Regions from separate parts of the Pantoea phytostimulans genome, predicted to be linked through region 1. Evidence: predicted binding sites of a transcription regulator. Region 1 holds the regulator's gene; the other holds the start of a gene.

Region 1 (8,014 bases):
TCAACAGAATCTGTTTGCCGCTGTCGCGCCACAGCGTCAGTAGCAACGTTTGCATCTGTTCGCGGGTAAAGGCGTCAAGTGCCCCAAACGGTTCGTCCAGCAATAACAGTTGTGGATCGGCAGCTAAGGCTCGCGCAATCCCTACACGCTGGCGCTGTCCGCCGGAAAGCTGCCAAATCTGGCGTTTTTCCGCGCCTTCCAGTCCCACTTTTTTGATCAACCGGCGCGCAATAGTTTCGCGTTCCTGACGCGCCATGCCGGCTAGCTGTAAGCCAAACGCAACGTTGTCGAGAACATTGCGCCAGGGCAGCAATCCTTCATTTTGGAATACCACGCCACGCTCCGCGCCCGGGCCATTGATCGTCTTGCCTTCCAACGTGATGCTGCCAGATTCAACCGGAAGAAAACCGGCAATCAGGTTGAGCAGCGTGGTTTTGCCGCAACCCGATGGGCCCAGCACTACCAGCAGTTCGCTTTTATCCACTTGCAGATTGATGTCCTGCAAGGCGGGTTGTCCGGCGTAACGAGCATTAAGATGCGCGATGCGTAGCATAGTGACTCCTTACAAGGTGACTTAGGGTTTAGCTAACGGCGCAACAAAACGCGTGGTGACGAAGCTGCTGTAGTCACTCTCCGCCTGCGGCACGCGGCCCTGCTCTTTCAGGAACTGCGCGGTATCGACAATCGCCTTGTTAACCGGCTTGCCTAACTGCTCAACCTGCTGCTGTGCTGTGAGGTAAGTGTTGCCTTTCACCAATCCCGCAACTTGCGCTTCCGGCACGCCGCTCAGACGAGACAGCTTGCTCAGGTTGTCTGGCTGTTTCAGCCATTCATCGGGGTTATCGATGTAAGGTTTCTGTGCTGCCAATGCACTACGGGCGAAAGCCGTTACGATATCGGGATGCTGTTCGGCGAAGTCTTTGCGTACCACCCAAACGTCGAGGGTTGGCGCGCCCCAGCTGCCCACTTGTGAAGAATCTGTCAGCACCTTGCCCTCTTTCTCCAGCTGGTTAACGGCGGGAGCCCAGACGTAAGCGCCATCAATATCACCACGCTGCCAGGCGGCAATAATGGCGGGCGGTTGAAGGTTAACAAGCTGAACCTGCGAAGGCTTGATGCCCCAATGCTTAAGTGCGGCCAACAAGCTGTAATGCGTCGTTGAAATGAAAGGAACAGCGATGCGTTTACCGATCAGGTCTTTCGGGCTGGTAATGCTTTTTTTCACCACGAACGCTTCTGAATTTCCAAGCTGAGAGGCCAGCAGGAATGCTTCTATGGGTAACTGCTGCGTCGCCGCAACTGCTAGCGGGCTAGAACCGATATTACCGATTTGTACGTCACCCGAAGCGAGTGCACGCAACACGCCTGCACCACTGTCGAATTTGCGCCAGTCAACCGTTGCGCCGCTCTCTTTCGCAAACGTATTGTCCGCCTGCGCAACTTTGGCTGGTTCCGCTGAAGTCTGGTACGCCACTGTGACGTTTACCGCTGCCGCCTGGAAAGTCAGCAGCGCCAATGCCGCCGCTAAAATTGACAATCGTCCTTTTACTACCATGATGCTGCACCCCGATGTTTTTATGATGCAGGCAGTTTCACTGAGACGTTTAATTTCATGAAGGAATTAAAAATTATCCCTAATAGAAATAAGTTCTTAGATCAAAATCCGCAAAACTCATGCACTGGATGCAATTAGAAAAGCAGTCAAGACTGCAGTTGATAACGTTAAGAAAGCGTAAAGGCGGAAATAGGTTATGCGCTCACATTCGGGTTGTGATATTGGTATATCCTCTTTTTTGCTGGCGAATGAAGGGCTTTGTGTTCGATGTCGATAGAGAAAGTTGCTCAGTTGGCTGGCGTATCCAAAGCCACCGTTTCAAGGGTTCTGAACCAACATCCCGGCGTTAAACCGGCTACCCGCCAAAAGGTCTTATCAGCTATTTCCGCCAGCGCTTATCAGCCAAATTTGTTAGCGCGCCAACTGCGTACGTCACAAAGCCATATGTTAATGGTGTTAATTTCTGACATCACTAATCCCTTCTGTTCACGGGTAGTTCAGGGGATTGAAGCTGAGGCTGAAATCCACGGTTATCATATTTTGCTCTGTCATTCGGCTTCACAGCTGCAGCGCGAAGCGGCCTATCTGGCCTTGCTGACCGGGAAAGTAGTGGATGGCGTGATTACTATGGATGCGGCGGCAGGTTTACAAGATCTCAACACCATCATCGGCAATGCGCCTTGGGTGCAGTGTTCGGAATTCGATCCGCTGATTCAGGCTTCTTCTGTCACCATCGATCATCTTGGTGCCGCACGTGACACCGTGCATTATCTGGCAGGCAAAGGACGTAAACGCATCGGGCTGGTAAACGGCGATATGCGCTATCTCTACTCACATCATCGTGAAAAAGGGTATCGCCAGGCGATTGAAGAACTGGGTTTGGATTGGATGGGCGTGGCCTATGCCGAAAATATCTCCTGCGAAGCGGGTAGCAAAGCGTTACGCGAACTGATGACGAAGCCGGAACCACCGGATGCGGTGTTTGCCGTTTCTGACGTATTAGCGGTTGGCGTGATTCATACCGCGCTGGAAGCCGGGTTTCGGATACCCGAAGATTTAGCCGTTGTGGGCTTTGACGGTATTCCTTTTACCAGCAGCCTGAATCCGCCGTTGACCACTATCGAACAGCCGATGTATCAGCTCGGCGCGCGCAGCGTGCAGCTGCTGCTGGAAAAAATTCGCCATCCACGTGCGCCGATTATTCGGGAAGTGTTGCCCTGGAAGCGCGTTGAACGCGCTTCCAGTTAACTCAATGCCAGATCAACAGCACGCAGGCTGCGGTTAATGCGCCCATTGCCACGTTGAAAATTGTCCAAGCCCGGCGGCTGCGAAGGATGCGGCCAATCATCGCGCCAAACCCCATCCAGATTACCCCTGACAGCAAATTCACAATGAACATGCCAAGGCTAATTGCCATCACGGAATGGCGGTACGCCTCGCCCGCCAGACTAAAGCTGGCTACCGCGCCCAACGCCATTAACCAGGCTTTGGGATTGATTAACTGTAATAATCCGCCCTGCCAAAATGGCATGGGTGCTGCGGGTGCATCATCGGTTTCCAGTTTTTCATAAGCTGCGGTCGCAATCTTCCATGCCAGCCACAATAGATAGAGGCTACCGGCAATCTTAAGGAATAAATGCAGTGAAGGATAAAGCACGATCAGGCCGCCCACACCGAACGCCACCATCAGTAACATGACCTGCATGCCGATCATGATGCCAATCATCAGCGGAATGGTGCGCATAAAGCCAAAATTGGCGCCCGAGGCGGTGAGTAACATATTATTAGGGCCTGGCGTGATCGCGGCGACCCAGAGAAAACCCAACATCGATAAAAAAAGGCTCAGTTCCATGAAAATCGGGTGCTCCTCACCCCATCAAGCAAAAAACCTATCGAAGCTAACAGTGTGATATGGAACAGACAAGCCTTTACGACATGAAATTTACTGGCAGTGCAGATGAACGTTTTAACGCACCCGCGGGCTTACGCAACCCGCATCTGCAAACCGTGCTGCCGCGCCTGCTCAGACGCCATGTAACGTTGCAGCCACACTGGCAGCGGCTCGATCTGCCGGATGGCGATTTTGTTGATCTGGCGTGGAGTGAAGATCCGCAGCAAGCGCAGCACAAGCCGCGCGTGGTTCTGTTTCATGGCCTTGAGGGGAGTTTTACCAGCCCTTATGTACATGGTTTGATGCAGATGTGTCAGGCGCGCGGTTGGCTGGCGGTGGTCATGCATTTTCGCGGTTGCAGTGGCGAGCCAAATCGCCTGAACCGTATTTATCACTCCGGTGAAACCGGCGACGCCAGCTTTTTCCTGCACTGGTTACGCGCGCGCTGGGGCCATGTTCCCACCGTGGCGGTTGGTTTCTCGCTTGGCGGTAATATGCTGGGCTGTCTGCTGGGTCAACAAGGCAACGAGGCCGCACTGGATGCAGGCGTAATCGTTTCGGCCCCACTGATGCTTGAGCCCTGTAGCCTCCGGCTGGAGCGAGGTTTCTCACGCTTCTATCAATATTACCTGCTCGCTCAACTCAAGAAAAACGCTGAACGCAAGCTGCTTGCCTGGCCGGAAACGCTGCCGGTGGATTTAACTCAATTGAAGGCGTTGCGCCGTTTACGTGATTTTGATGATGCGATCACCGCACGTGCCCACGGCTTTACGGATGCCAGCGACTATTATCGTCGTGCCAGTGCTTTGCCTTTATTAAAGGCGGTGCGTAAACCGCTGCTGATCATTCATGCCAAAGACGATCCGTTTATGAGCGATGAAGTGATACCGCGCAAAGAACAATTATCTGCCACTATTACTTATCAGCTGACGTCACATGGCGGCCATGTTGGTTTTGTCGGTGGTACGCTGCGTCAACCGCAACTGTGGCTGGAACAGCGCGTGCCGCAATGGATTTCCCCTTTTTTGGATTGCTAACCCGTGATTATTCCCTGGCAAGATGTTTCGCCCGAAACACTCGAAAATCTGATTGAAACCTTTGTCCTGCGAGAAGGTACCGACTACGGCGAGCATGAGCGCAGTCTGGAAGACAAAGTTGCTGATGTACGCCGCCAGCTTGAGCGTGGCGATGTTGTGCTGGTGTGGTCTGAACTGCATGAAACGGTAAATATCATGCCGCGCAATGAATTTCGCAGCTAATGCGCTAACGAGAAATTCATGCTAACAATGCTCTTCGCCCGACCTCACAGGGAGTTTTTTTATGTCTGCTCGGCATCCAATTATCGCGGTGACCGGCTCCAGCGGAGCCGGAACCACCACCACCAGCCTCGCCTTTCGTAAGATTTTTCAGCAGCTGGATCTGCACGCGGCAGAGCTTGAAGGCGACAGTTTTCACCGCTTTACCCGCCCGGAAATGGACATGGCGATCCGCAAAGCGCGCGATCTTGGACGTCATGTCAGCTATTTCGGTCCCGAAGCCAATGACTTCGGCCTGCTAGAACACTCTTTTATCGAATACGGTAAAAGTGGTCAGGGTGAGTCGCGCAAATATCTGCATACCTATGATGAAGCGGTGCCGTGGAATCAAGTGCCCGGCACGTTTACACCCTGGCAGCCGCTGCCGTCGAATACGGATATTTTATTTTACGAAGGCCTGCACGGCGGCGTTATGACAGCGCAACACAATGTGGCTGAAAACGTCGATTTACTGGTTGGCGTAGTGCCGATTGTGAATCTGGAATGGATTCAGAAGCTGGTGCGTGATACCAGCGAGCGCGGGCATTCACGTGAAGCGGTGATGGATTCAGTGGTGCGTTCAATGGAGGATTACATCAATTTCATTACCCCACAGTTTTCCCGCACGCATATTAACTTCCAGCGCGTTCCTACCGTAGACACGTCAAACCCGTTTGCCGCACGCACCATTCCGTCGCTGGATGAGAGCTTTGTGGTGATCCATTTTCAGGCGTTGGAAGATATCGATTTTCCTTATCTGCTGGCGATGCTACAGGGATCGTTCATTTCGCACATTAATACGCTGGTGGTGCCGGGCGGCAAGATGGGATTAGCGATGGAGTTGATTATGGGGCCATTGGTAAAACGATTAATGGAAGGTAAGCGGATTGAATAAATATCTACCCTAAATAATTCGAATCGCAGGAAGATGGCAACGAATGAATCCTGATGAGCTGATTAAAGTAGATGTTACCGGTGAATGCGGGCAGTCAACGCACCAGCAATTTGAAAAATGATGGATAGAGAGGCCGAGAGTCGGCCTCCAGCAATTACCGTTCTTTCACTTCATAGCTGTGGGTCATTTCTACCCCTTTACCCAACATGATCGCGACTGAGCAATACTTCTCAGCCGAAAGATCGACAGCACGTGCAACCGCTTTGTCAGCCAGCGCTTTGCCGCTGACAATAAAGTGCAAATTAATATGCGTAAAAATACGCGGCGCTTCTTCGCGACGTTCGGACGTCAGCTTCACCTCGCAATCCACTACATCATTGCGGCCTTTCTGCAAAATGGTGACCACATCAATCGCGCTGCAACCGCCCGCTGCCATCAACACCATTTCCATTGGGCTAGGGGCTTTATCGCCGGCGTTGCCGTCCATCAAAACCTGATGACCAGAAGAGGATTCACCAAGAAACGTTAGACCTTCAACCCATTTCACTCTTGCCTGCATGATTTAGCTCCCAGAATATGCTGATTTGCCGCCAGAGTACGCTTTCACCTGGTAAACAGCAATCCAGAGAAATCCGCACTTTGCTGAAGCGAGACAACACAAGACAGTCGGCAAAAGCTGTGCTACAAACAGAGCTGAAAATATTTTTCGTCACTCGATGACGGAGCCGGGAAGAATTAAGCGCACTGCGCCAAATGCAGCCCGAATAATTTCCAAAATGGAAAATGCTTTACGCTTTCATCGCCTGACAGGGAAACTGTCCCCTGTATTTTGGGCACGATTACAACAGAGGATAATAGCGAATGGTTCTCGGCAAACCGCAAACAGACCCTACACTCGAATGGTTCCTGTCCCATTGCCATATTCACAAATATCCATCCAAAAGTACGCTGATTCACCAAGGTGAAAAAGCTGAAACGCTTTACTACATCGTGAAAGGTTCCGTTGCGGTTCTGATCAAAGATGAAGAAGGCAAAGAGATGATTCTCTCCTATCTGAATCAAGGCGATTTTATCGGCGAGCTTGGCCTGTTTGAAGAAGGTCAGGAACGCAGCGCTTGGGTACGTGCGAAAACCGCGTGCGAAGTGGCGGAAATTTCTTACAAGAAATTCCGTCAGTTGATTCAGGTAAACCCGGATATTTTGATGCGACTGTCGTCGCAGATGGCGCGTCGCTTACAGGTAACGTCAGAAAAAGTGGGTAACCTCGCTTTCCTCGACGTGACTGGACGCATTGCACAAACACTGCTTAATCTGGCCAAACAGCCAGACGCCATGACGCATCCCGACGGCATGCAAATTAAAATTACTCGTCAGGAAATTGGCCAAATTGTTGGTTGTTCACGTGAAACCGTGGGCCGTATTTTGAAGATGCTGGAGGATCAGAACCTGATCTCAGCACACGGCAAAACCATCGTCGTTTACGGCACCCGCTAATTCCTGTCACTCCCGGCGTGATGGCAACATCACGCCGTTATTATTTGCGCTGAGCTGATGTGGCGTCGAATCATTTATCATCCTGAGATCAATTATGCCCTGCGGCAAACGCTGGTCCTTTGCGTGCCCGTTGCGCTCGGCTGGCTGTTTGGCGATCTGCAAAAAGGTCTGCTGTTCTCATTGGTTCCCGCTTGCTGCAATATTGCTGGCCTTGATACGCCCCACAAGCGCTTCTTCAAACGCCTGATCGTTGGCGGCGGCCTGTTTGCACTTGGCAGCTTTCTTATTCAGTGGCTCACGCTGAAAGGCATTCCCCTGCCCGCGATTCTGTTTGTCGTGCCGCTTTTGCTGGGTGTAACGGGTGAGATCAGTCCACTTCACGGGCGTTTACTGCCCGGCGCGCTGATCGCCTCTATCTTCACCTTAAGCCTGATGGGGCACATGCCTGTCTGGGTTCCGCCGCTGCTCTACATTGGCGGTACGCTGTGGTATGGCCTGTTTAACTGGTTCTGGTTTTGGTTGTGGAAAGAGCAACCAATGCGTGAAAGCCTGAGTCTGGTCTATCGCGAGCTGGCAAATTATTGCGACGCGAAATACACCTTGCTGACACAACTCACCGATCCTGAAAAGGCGCTGCCACCTCTGCTGGCGCGTCAGCAAAAAGCAGTGGATTTGATTAATATCTGCTATCAGCAGATGCATATGCTGTCTGCCAACGGTGATGAAACCCATAAACGCCTGAAGCGGGCTTTTCAAGTTGCGTTGGATTTACAGGAGCATATTTCGGTCAGTCTGCATCAGCCGGAAGAAGTGCAAAAGCTGGTTGAGCAAAGCCATGCCGAAGCGGTGATCCGCTGGAACGCTAAAACCATTTCTGCACGGCT
Region 2 (8,014 bases), 480 kb from region 1:
GGTGCAGGGCTTTAAAGCCTGGCCGGACGGCTTAGTGCGTCTGGCTGGCGTCAGCATGGCGCAGTAAATGCTTTGAGGAATAAAGATGCTGGAACTGATCGTTAAACGCCTGCTGCTCGCCATCCCAACGCTGCTGTTAGTGAGCATCATGGTGTTCGCCCTGCAGAAACTGCTGCCGGGTGATCCGGTGCTGGCGATGGCGGGCGAAGAGCGCGACCCGGAAGTTATCGCCCAACTGCGTGAGGCTTATCATCTCAACGATCCGCTGCCCAGCCAGTATTTTTACTGGATGGGCAATGCGTTACGCGGCGATCTGGGTGAATCACTGCGCACCAAAGAGCCGGTAACGTCGTTGATTGCCAGCAAGCTGCCGGTCACGCTGGAGCTCTCCTTGATGGCGATGATTATCGCGCTGGTGATTGGCATCAGCATGGGCATTATCGCGGCGGTGCGCAAAGATACGTGGGTGGATCACACCAGCAATTTTGTCGCGCTGTCGGGGATTTCAGTGCCGCATTTTTGGCTAGGTATCTTGCTGATTTTGCTGTTTTCGGTGCACCTGCAATGGTTACCCGCATCCGGTTATGTCCCGCTGAGTGAGAGCATTCCGCAAAACCTGAAAACGCTGCTGTTGCCTGCGCTGGTGTTGGGTACCGGTTTAGCCGCTACGTTGATGCGTCATACGCGCGCCTCGATGATTGCCGTGCTGAAAGCGGATTACATCCGCACCGCGCGCGCCAAAGGATTATTGGGCAAGAAGGTGGTGCTGAAACACGCCTTTCGTAATGCGCTGGTGCCGGTGATTACGCTGACCACGCTGCTGTTCGGCGAGTTGCTCGGCGGCGCGGTGTTGACTGAGCAAGTTTTTACCCTGCCTGGCTTTGGCAAAATGATTGTCGATGCGGTGTTTAACCGCGACTACGCGGTAGTACAAGGCGTGGTGCTGGTGGTGGCGATTGGCTTCCTGCTGCTCAACCTGCTCGCCGATGTGTTGTATGTGTTAATCAACCCGAAAATGCGAGGCTAATCATGAGCGAAGTGCTGACGGCAGGCGCCGCAAAACCGCTGCTACGTGCTAACAGCCGGGTGCTGAAGAAGTTTCTGCGTAACAAAAGCGCGCTGATTGGCGCGGTGATCGTCACGCTGTTTGTCGCGATAGCCATTTTCGCGCCGTGGCTGGCACCCGCCGATCCGATCAAGGCGAACTTTCTGGCGGTGCGCAAACCGCCGTCGGAACTGTTTTGGCTTGGCACCGATGAATTAGGCCGCGATATTCTGTCGCGTATGATTTGGGGCGCACGTACCTCATTGCTGGCGGGCTGTATTTCGGTGCTGATCGCTATTTTGATTGGCGTGCCGCTTGGGCTGATCGCGGGTTACTGGCAAGGCTGGTGTGACGGCATTATTTCACGCTTTATCGAAGCGCTGCTGGCCTGTCCGTTCTTGATTCTGGCCATTGCGCTGGGCGCGTTTCTTGGGCCGAGTTTGACTAATGCGATGATCGCCATTGGCTTGTCGGCGATGCCGATCTTTGCCCGTCTAACGCGGGGTCAGGTGATCGCCATTCGTCATGAAGAGTATATCGACGGCGCGCGAGCGATTGGTTTGCCGGATCGCTGGATTATCCTGCGCTACGTGCTGCCTAACGTGATGTCACCGATTTTGGTGCAGGCTACCTTAGCCATCGCCTCCGCCATTATTACTGAAGCCAGTCTCTCCTTTCTCGGGCTGGGACAACAACCGCCCTCGCCTTCGTGGGGTGCGATGCTCAACACTGCCAAAGGCTATCTGGAGCAAGCGCCGTGGATGTCGATTTTCCCTGGGCTTGCCATCTTTCTGATCGTGCAGGGCTTTAACCTGCTCGGCGACGGATTGCGCGATGCGCTTGATCCGCGTAACGACTGAATAAAAGGAATCATTATGAAAGAAGCATTAGATTTTGATGTCAGCTATCCCTCTCATCGCGCCCCGATGATGGGCCGCAATGCGGTTGCCACTTCGCAGCCGCTGGCGGCGCAAGCGGGTATTCGCATGTTGCAGCAAGGCGGCAACGCAGTCGATGCCGCGATCGCCACCGCCATTGCGTTGACGGTGCTGGAGCCAACCGGCAACGGCATTGGCAGCGACGCCTTCGCGATTATCTGGGACGGCAAAGAGCTGCACGGATTAAACGCATCAGGACGCGCTCCAGCGGCGTGGAACCCAGAACGATTTGCGGGTCACAGCCAAATGCCCGAAACCGGCTGGGATGCCGTCACCGTGCCCGGCGCTGTTTCGGCTTGGGTTACGCTGGCTGAACGTTTTGGCACCTTGCCGCTGACCACACTGGCACAACCGGCAATTGAATACGCGCGCGACGGTTTTCCGGTCTCGCCGCTGATTGGTCAGCTGTGGCAGCGCGGCTACAAAAAACTGAAAGACCAGCCAGGCTTCACCGCGTGTTTTGCCCCGGAAGGCCGCCCGCCGCGCATCGGTGAGCTGTTCCGTAATCCAGCACAAGCTGAGACACTGCAAAAGATCGCCGAAAGCAACGGTGAAAGTTTTTATCGCGGTGAGCTGGCGGAAAAGATTGCTGCTTTTGCCCGCGAGCACAACGCCGCGCTGACGCTGGAAGATTTAAAAAATCATCGTGCTGATTGGGTGAAGCTGCTGTCGCATCCCTTTGCTGGCGGTTCTGTACAGGAACTGCCGCCAAACGGCCAGGGCATTGCGACACTGATCGCGCTCGGCATTTTGGAAGAGTGGGATATTGGACAATATGCACCCGATTCGCCGCAGTGGCTGCATCTTTCCATTGAAGCGATGAAGCTGGCATTGGTGGATTTAGAGCGTTACGTTACCGATGAAGATCACCTCGAATTCCCAGCCGATTTGCTGTTAAGCGAAGGTTATCTTAAACAGCGTGCGGCGTTGATTAATCCAAGGCAAGCGGGTGACTTCACCTTTGGATCACCGCAGCAGAGCGGCACGGTTTATCTCTCAACCGCCGACGCCAGCGGCATGATGGTGTCGTTTATTCAGTCAAACTACATGGGATTCGGTTCAGGTGTCGTCGTGCCGGGAACCGGCATTAGCCTACAAAACCGTGGCGCAGGCTTCTCGCTGGATGCCGATCATCCTAATGTGGTGGCAGGAAATAAACGTCCGTTCCACACCATCATTCCCGCCTTTGCGCTGGATGCAGAGGGCCAACCGCTGATGTCATTCGGTCTGATGGGTGGACCGATGCAGGCACAAGGACATCTGCAACTGGCGTTACGCATTATGAAACATAAACAAAACCCGCAGGCCGCGATTGATGCGCCGCGCTGGCGTGTGGTGCAAGGGCGTGAAGTGGTGTTTGAATCGACCATCGATCGCAATACGTTAAGTACGCTACGCCGCATGGGACACAACGTGGTGCTGGAAGATCCGCTGAGCAGCTATAACTTTGGCGGTGCGCAAGTGATTGTGCGCGATCCGCAAGGTTTCTATATTGCCGCAACCGAAAGCCGTAAAGATGGTCAAGCGCTGGTTTATTAATCGTCTGGTGTGCTGCTCTGAAAAGCGCCCAGCATTGCATCTTTAACGCTGATTATTAAGCACCTTAAGCATCCCTTCCTTTGCGCATTACACAAGGAAGGGATGAAGTGTGGCTCTCTCCTGATCAACCGCGCGGGTTTCACGTTGTGTGCGCTCCCTTGTTTGTTCTATTCTTTAGGCCATTGTTACATAGACATCAGCCCGTTTACTGACAGGAGTTGAACGAATGGCTTCAGGACTTTCCCGCCTTTGGACGCGCAGCGGCATAATGCTTGCTGGCGCGCTTATCGTGCTGCAACTCACCGCATGTGGTGATAAAGAAGGCGATCAGCGCAAAGCCTTCAGCGATTTTCTCCAAAATACCGTGATGCGCAGCGGTGAGCACTTACCGAGCCTGAGCGAAAACCAAAAGCAGACCTTCGGTAAATTCGCGAGCGATTACGCCATCATTTATGGTTTCTCTCAGCAGGCGAACAAAGCGGTTGAACAAGGCATGCGCCCCGTGGTTGATGAGTTATCTGCGATTCGCGTGCCGCAAGATTATCTCACTCGCCGTGATTCGTTGCGTCAGGCTAACAGCGCGTTAGTGATTGTTACGCAGCAGATTGAAAGCGCTAAGATGCAAGCTGACAGCAGCAAAGCCTCGCTGAAACAGTCGGACGACTTGAAGAAAGTTTACGACAGCGCTTATGACAAAGTGGTAACGCAGCCCGCTAATGTGCTGATTCCGTTACTGCCGAAACTGCAAGCGTTGAGCCAGGGCGCGGTGCAAACCGGTGACTTCTTGCAGACACAAGGTAATCGCGTGAGCTTCAACGATGGCGGCGTCCAGTTCCCAACGCAGGATCAGGCCACGCAATACAATACATTAATGAGCAATTTGTCAGCGAATGCACAAGCACTGACCCAGGCACAAAATGCTGTGCAGGGCAGCCCGCAATAAGATATCAAGCAGGGCAAATCTTGAGGTTTGCCCTGCTCTCTTTTCTGTCCTTTCTTTCCAAATTCTCTCTCTTCAAAATGGCTCCCCCACAAAGTGTGAACTGACGCATTTTCGACCAACGATTGTTTGTGATCTGAATCACATAACAGCAACAAACCGTCCCGCCCAAAAGGTGACACAACTCACATAACGACCCAGTTTCCGTTCAAATAATCGCCATCGTACTTTTCTTACAGCACTTTTTTGTGATCGCCATCACTTAAATCACCCCTGACGCCACCGTAATTGGGTGATATGAATCACACTTTTCCCCTGTGCTACGCAGCGTCATATTCGCGTGATAGAGTCCGCGTGCATACAGTAATACCAACGGCTCCCCGCCGTGGTCACTTAACAAAAACAAACGCGCTCTCCTATTGCAGCGCGTCTCAATAAGGGGTGGGTTTATGTCCTCATCGGTGAAGGTCAAAGTACAAAGCTTTGGTCGCTTTCTGAGTAATATGGTGATGCCAAACATCGGGGCGTTTATCGCCTGGGGCATCATCACCGCGCTGTTTATTCCAACAGGTTGGATTCCAAACGAAACGTTGGCCAAGCTGGTTGGCCCAATGATCACCTATCTGCTGCCACTGTTGATCGGTTTTACCGGTGGACGCTTGGTTGGCGGCGATCGCGGCGGTGTGGTCGGTGCAATTACCACCATGGGCGTGATTGTTGGTGCGGATATGCCGATGTTCCTCGGCTCAATGATTGCCGGTCCACTGGGCGGCTGGGCGATCAAATCATTCGACCGCGCCATTGACGGTAAGATCAAAAGCGGCTTTGAAATGCTGGTTAACAACTTCTCTGCCGGTATCATCGGTATGTTGTTGGCGCTGCTGGCGTTTATGGCTATTGGTCCGTTGGTTGAAGGTCTGTCGCATATTCTCGCCGCTGGCGTGAATCTGATGGTGCAGAATAACCTGCTACCGCTGACCTCCATCTTTGTTGAGCCGGCGAAAATCCTGTTCCTCAATAACGCGATTAACCACGGTATTTTCTCGCCGCTGGGTATCCAGCAGGCCAGTGAAGCCGGTAAGTCTATTTTCTTCCTGATCGAAGCGAACCCAGGCCCAGGAATGGGTGTGCTTATGGCTTACATGTTCTTTGGTCGTGGCAGTGCTAAACAGTCTGCGGGCGGTGCGGCAATCATCCACTTCTTCGGTGGTATCCACGAAATTTACTTCCCGTATGTGTTGATGGCACCGCGCCTGCTGTTAGCGGTCATCCTCGGCGGTATGACTGGCGTGTTCACGCTGACTCTGCTGAATGGCGGTTTGGTTTCTCCCGCCTCACCCGGTTCTATCCTGGCGGTGTTAGCCATGACGCCAAAAGGAGCCTACTTCGCTAACATCGCTGCGATTGTTGCTGCCTTTGCTGTTTCCTTCGTGGTATCGGCCATTCTGCTGAAAACCAGCAAAGTGAAAGAAGACGACGACATTGAAGCGGCAACCCAGCGCATGCAGGACATGAAAGCGCAGTCTAAAGGCCAAGGCGCTGCGGGTGCAGCCGGAGCGGCTGTCGCGAGCGATGCCATGAGCGTTGACCTGAACCACGTACGTAAAATCATTGTCGCTTGTGATGCGGGAATGGGTTCAAGCGCCATGGGCGCAGGTGTACTGCGTAAGAAAGTGCAGGACGCTGGTCTGAGCAGTGTGTCGGTAACGAATACCGCGATCAACGCCCTGCCGGGCGATGTGGATCTGGTGATTACTCACCGCGATCTAACTGAACGTGCCATTCGTCAGGCGCCGCATGCGCAGCATATCTCGCTGAATAACTTCCTCGACAGCGCGCTGTACGCCACGCTGACTGAACGATTGGTTGCAGCTAATCGCAGCGAAACCCATCGCGGTACTGTGCAAAAAACGTTGGCTGATAGTTACGATGAAGGCAATGCGCATCTGTTCAAACTGGGCGCAGACAACGTGTTCCTTGGCAAAAGCGCGACCAACAAAGAGCAGGCCATTCGCTTTGCGGGTGAACAGCTGGTGAAAGGCGGTTATGTTGAGCCTGAATATGTTGAAGCGATGCTGGAGCGTGAGAAACTGACGCCAACCTATCTGGGTGAATCTATTGCGGTGCCGCACGGTACCGTGGAAGCCAAAGATCGCGTATTGAAAACCGGTGTAGTGTTCTGCCAATATCCGGCGGGTGTGCTGTTTGGTGAAGAGCCAGAAGATATTGCGCGTTTAGTCATCGGCATTGCAGCCCGCAATAACGAGCACATCCAGGTGATTACCAGCCTGACCAATGCGCTGGACGACGACACGGTGATCGAGAAGCTGGCCAACACGACCAGCGTCCAGGAAGTGTTGGATCTGCTTTCCGGCAGCACGGCAACCGTATAGTTAGCGCACAATTCAGAACAGCGTTCTGACAGATTATTTTCCCTGGGGTGGGTAAGCCCGCCCCGAATTCCGGGGTGGACATGCTCGCCCCATCGTCTTTTAAATGGGTCAACATTATGAAAGCGTTACATTTTGGAGCAGGAAACATTGGCCGTGGTTTCATTGGCAAACTGTTAGCTGATGCAGGCATCGACTTGGTGTTTGCAGATGTGAATCAGGCGGTGCTGGATGCACTAAACGCGCGTCATGAGTATCCCGTTCATGTTGTAGGCGAGCAGGCTAAAGTCGAAATCGTCAAGGGCGTAAGCGCGGTCAACAGCACCAGTGATGAGATCATTACGCTGATTTCAGAGGTTGATATCGTTACCACGGCGGTTGGCCCACAGATTCTGGAGCGTATCGCCGGCAGCGTAGCGAAAGGCCTGGCCAAGCGCAGCGACAACGGTAATTCCCGCCCATTAAACATTATCGCCTGTGAAAACATGGTGCGCGGCACCAGCCAGCTGAAACAGCATGTGCTGAAGGCGCTGCCAGAGCAATATCATGCATGGCTGGAGCAGCATGTCGGCTTCGTGGATTCTGCGGTAGACCGCATCGTGCCGCCTTCAGAAGCGGGCAGCAACGATCCCCTGGAAGTCACCGTTGAAACCTTCAGCGAGTGGATTGTTGATAAAACCCAGTTCAAAGGCGATCTGCCTACTATTCCCGGTATGGAACTGACCGACAACTTGATGGCATTTGTCGAGCGCAAACTCTTTACCCTGAATACCGGACATGCGATTACCGCCTATCTCGGCCAGTTAGCCGGCCACCAAACTATTCGCGATGCCATTCTGGATGAAAAAATTCGCGCCGTGGTGAAAGGTGCGATGGAAGAGAGCGGTGCGGTGCTGATCAAGCGTTACGGTTTTGAAGCCGACAAACATGCCGCTTATATCCAGAAAATTCTTGGACGTTTCGAAAATCCTTATCTGAAAGATGATGTTGAACGCGTAGGTCGCCAACCGCTGCGTAAACTAAGCGCAGGCGATCGTTTGATCAAGCCCACACTGGGCACGCTGGAATATCAACTGCCGCACACCAATCTGGTTCAGGGCATTGCTGCTGCCATGCACTATCGCAGCGAGCAAGATCCGCAGGCGCAAGAATTAACCGCGCT

The links. Region 1 encodes CRP, which controls carbon source genes, mostly activating them, when cyclic AMP is high. Its sites were predicted from a motif close to ATGTGANNNNNNTCACAT; they were not measured.
Region 2: a site for CRP is predicted at 4,709-4,726, ahead of ACF2G4_RS14900 (PTS mannitol transporter subunit IICBA). Genes of this name have one in related genera too.

Annotation. Positions count from the first base shown of each region.
Region 1 is NZ_CP173698.1:2,702,038-2,710,051, forward strand. Features, by position in the region: gene tauB (taurine ABC transporter ATP-binding subunit) at 1-553, opposite strand, end outside; gene tauA (taurine ABC transporter substrate-binding protein) at 575-1,555, opposite strand; gene ACF2G4_RS12695 (LacI family DNA-binding transcriptional regulator) at 1,823-2,803, shown strand; gene ACF2G4_RS12700 (LysE family translocator) at 2,805-3,407, opposite strand; gene ACF2G4_RS12705 (hydrolase) at 3,467-4,483, shown strand; gene ACF2G4_RS12710 (YheU family protein) at 4,487-4,705, shown strand; gene ACF2G4_RS12715 (phosphoribulokinase) at 4,767-5,636, shown strand; gene ACF2G4_RS12720 (OsmC family protein) at 5,791-6,195, opposite strand; gene crp (cAMP-activated global transcriptional regulator CRP) at 6,498-7,130, shown strand; gene ACF2G4_RS12730 (YccS/YhfK family putative transporter) at 7,188-8,014, shown strand, end outside.
Region 2 is NZ_CP173698.1:3,178,053-3,186,066, reverse strand. Features, by position in the region: gene ACF2G4_RS14925 (ABC transporter substrate-binding protein) at 1-67, shown strand, start outside; gene ACF2G4_RS14920 (ABC transporter permease) at 86-1,027, shown strand; gene ACF2G4_RS14915 (ABC transporter permease) at 1,030-1,905, shown strand; gene ACF2G4_RS14910 (gamma-glutamyltransferase family protein) at 1,921-3,522, shown strand; gene ACF2G4_RS14905 (DUF3053 domain-containing protein) at 3,749-4,465, shown strand; gene ACF2G4_RS14900 (PTS mannitol transporter subunit IICBA) at 4,912-6,855, shown strand; gene mtlD (mannitol-1-phosphate 5-dehydrogenase) at 6,972-8,014, shown strand, end outside.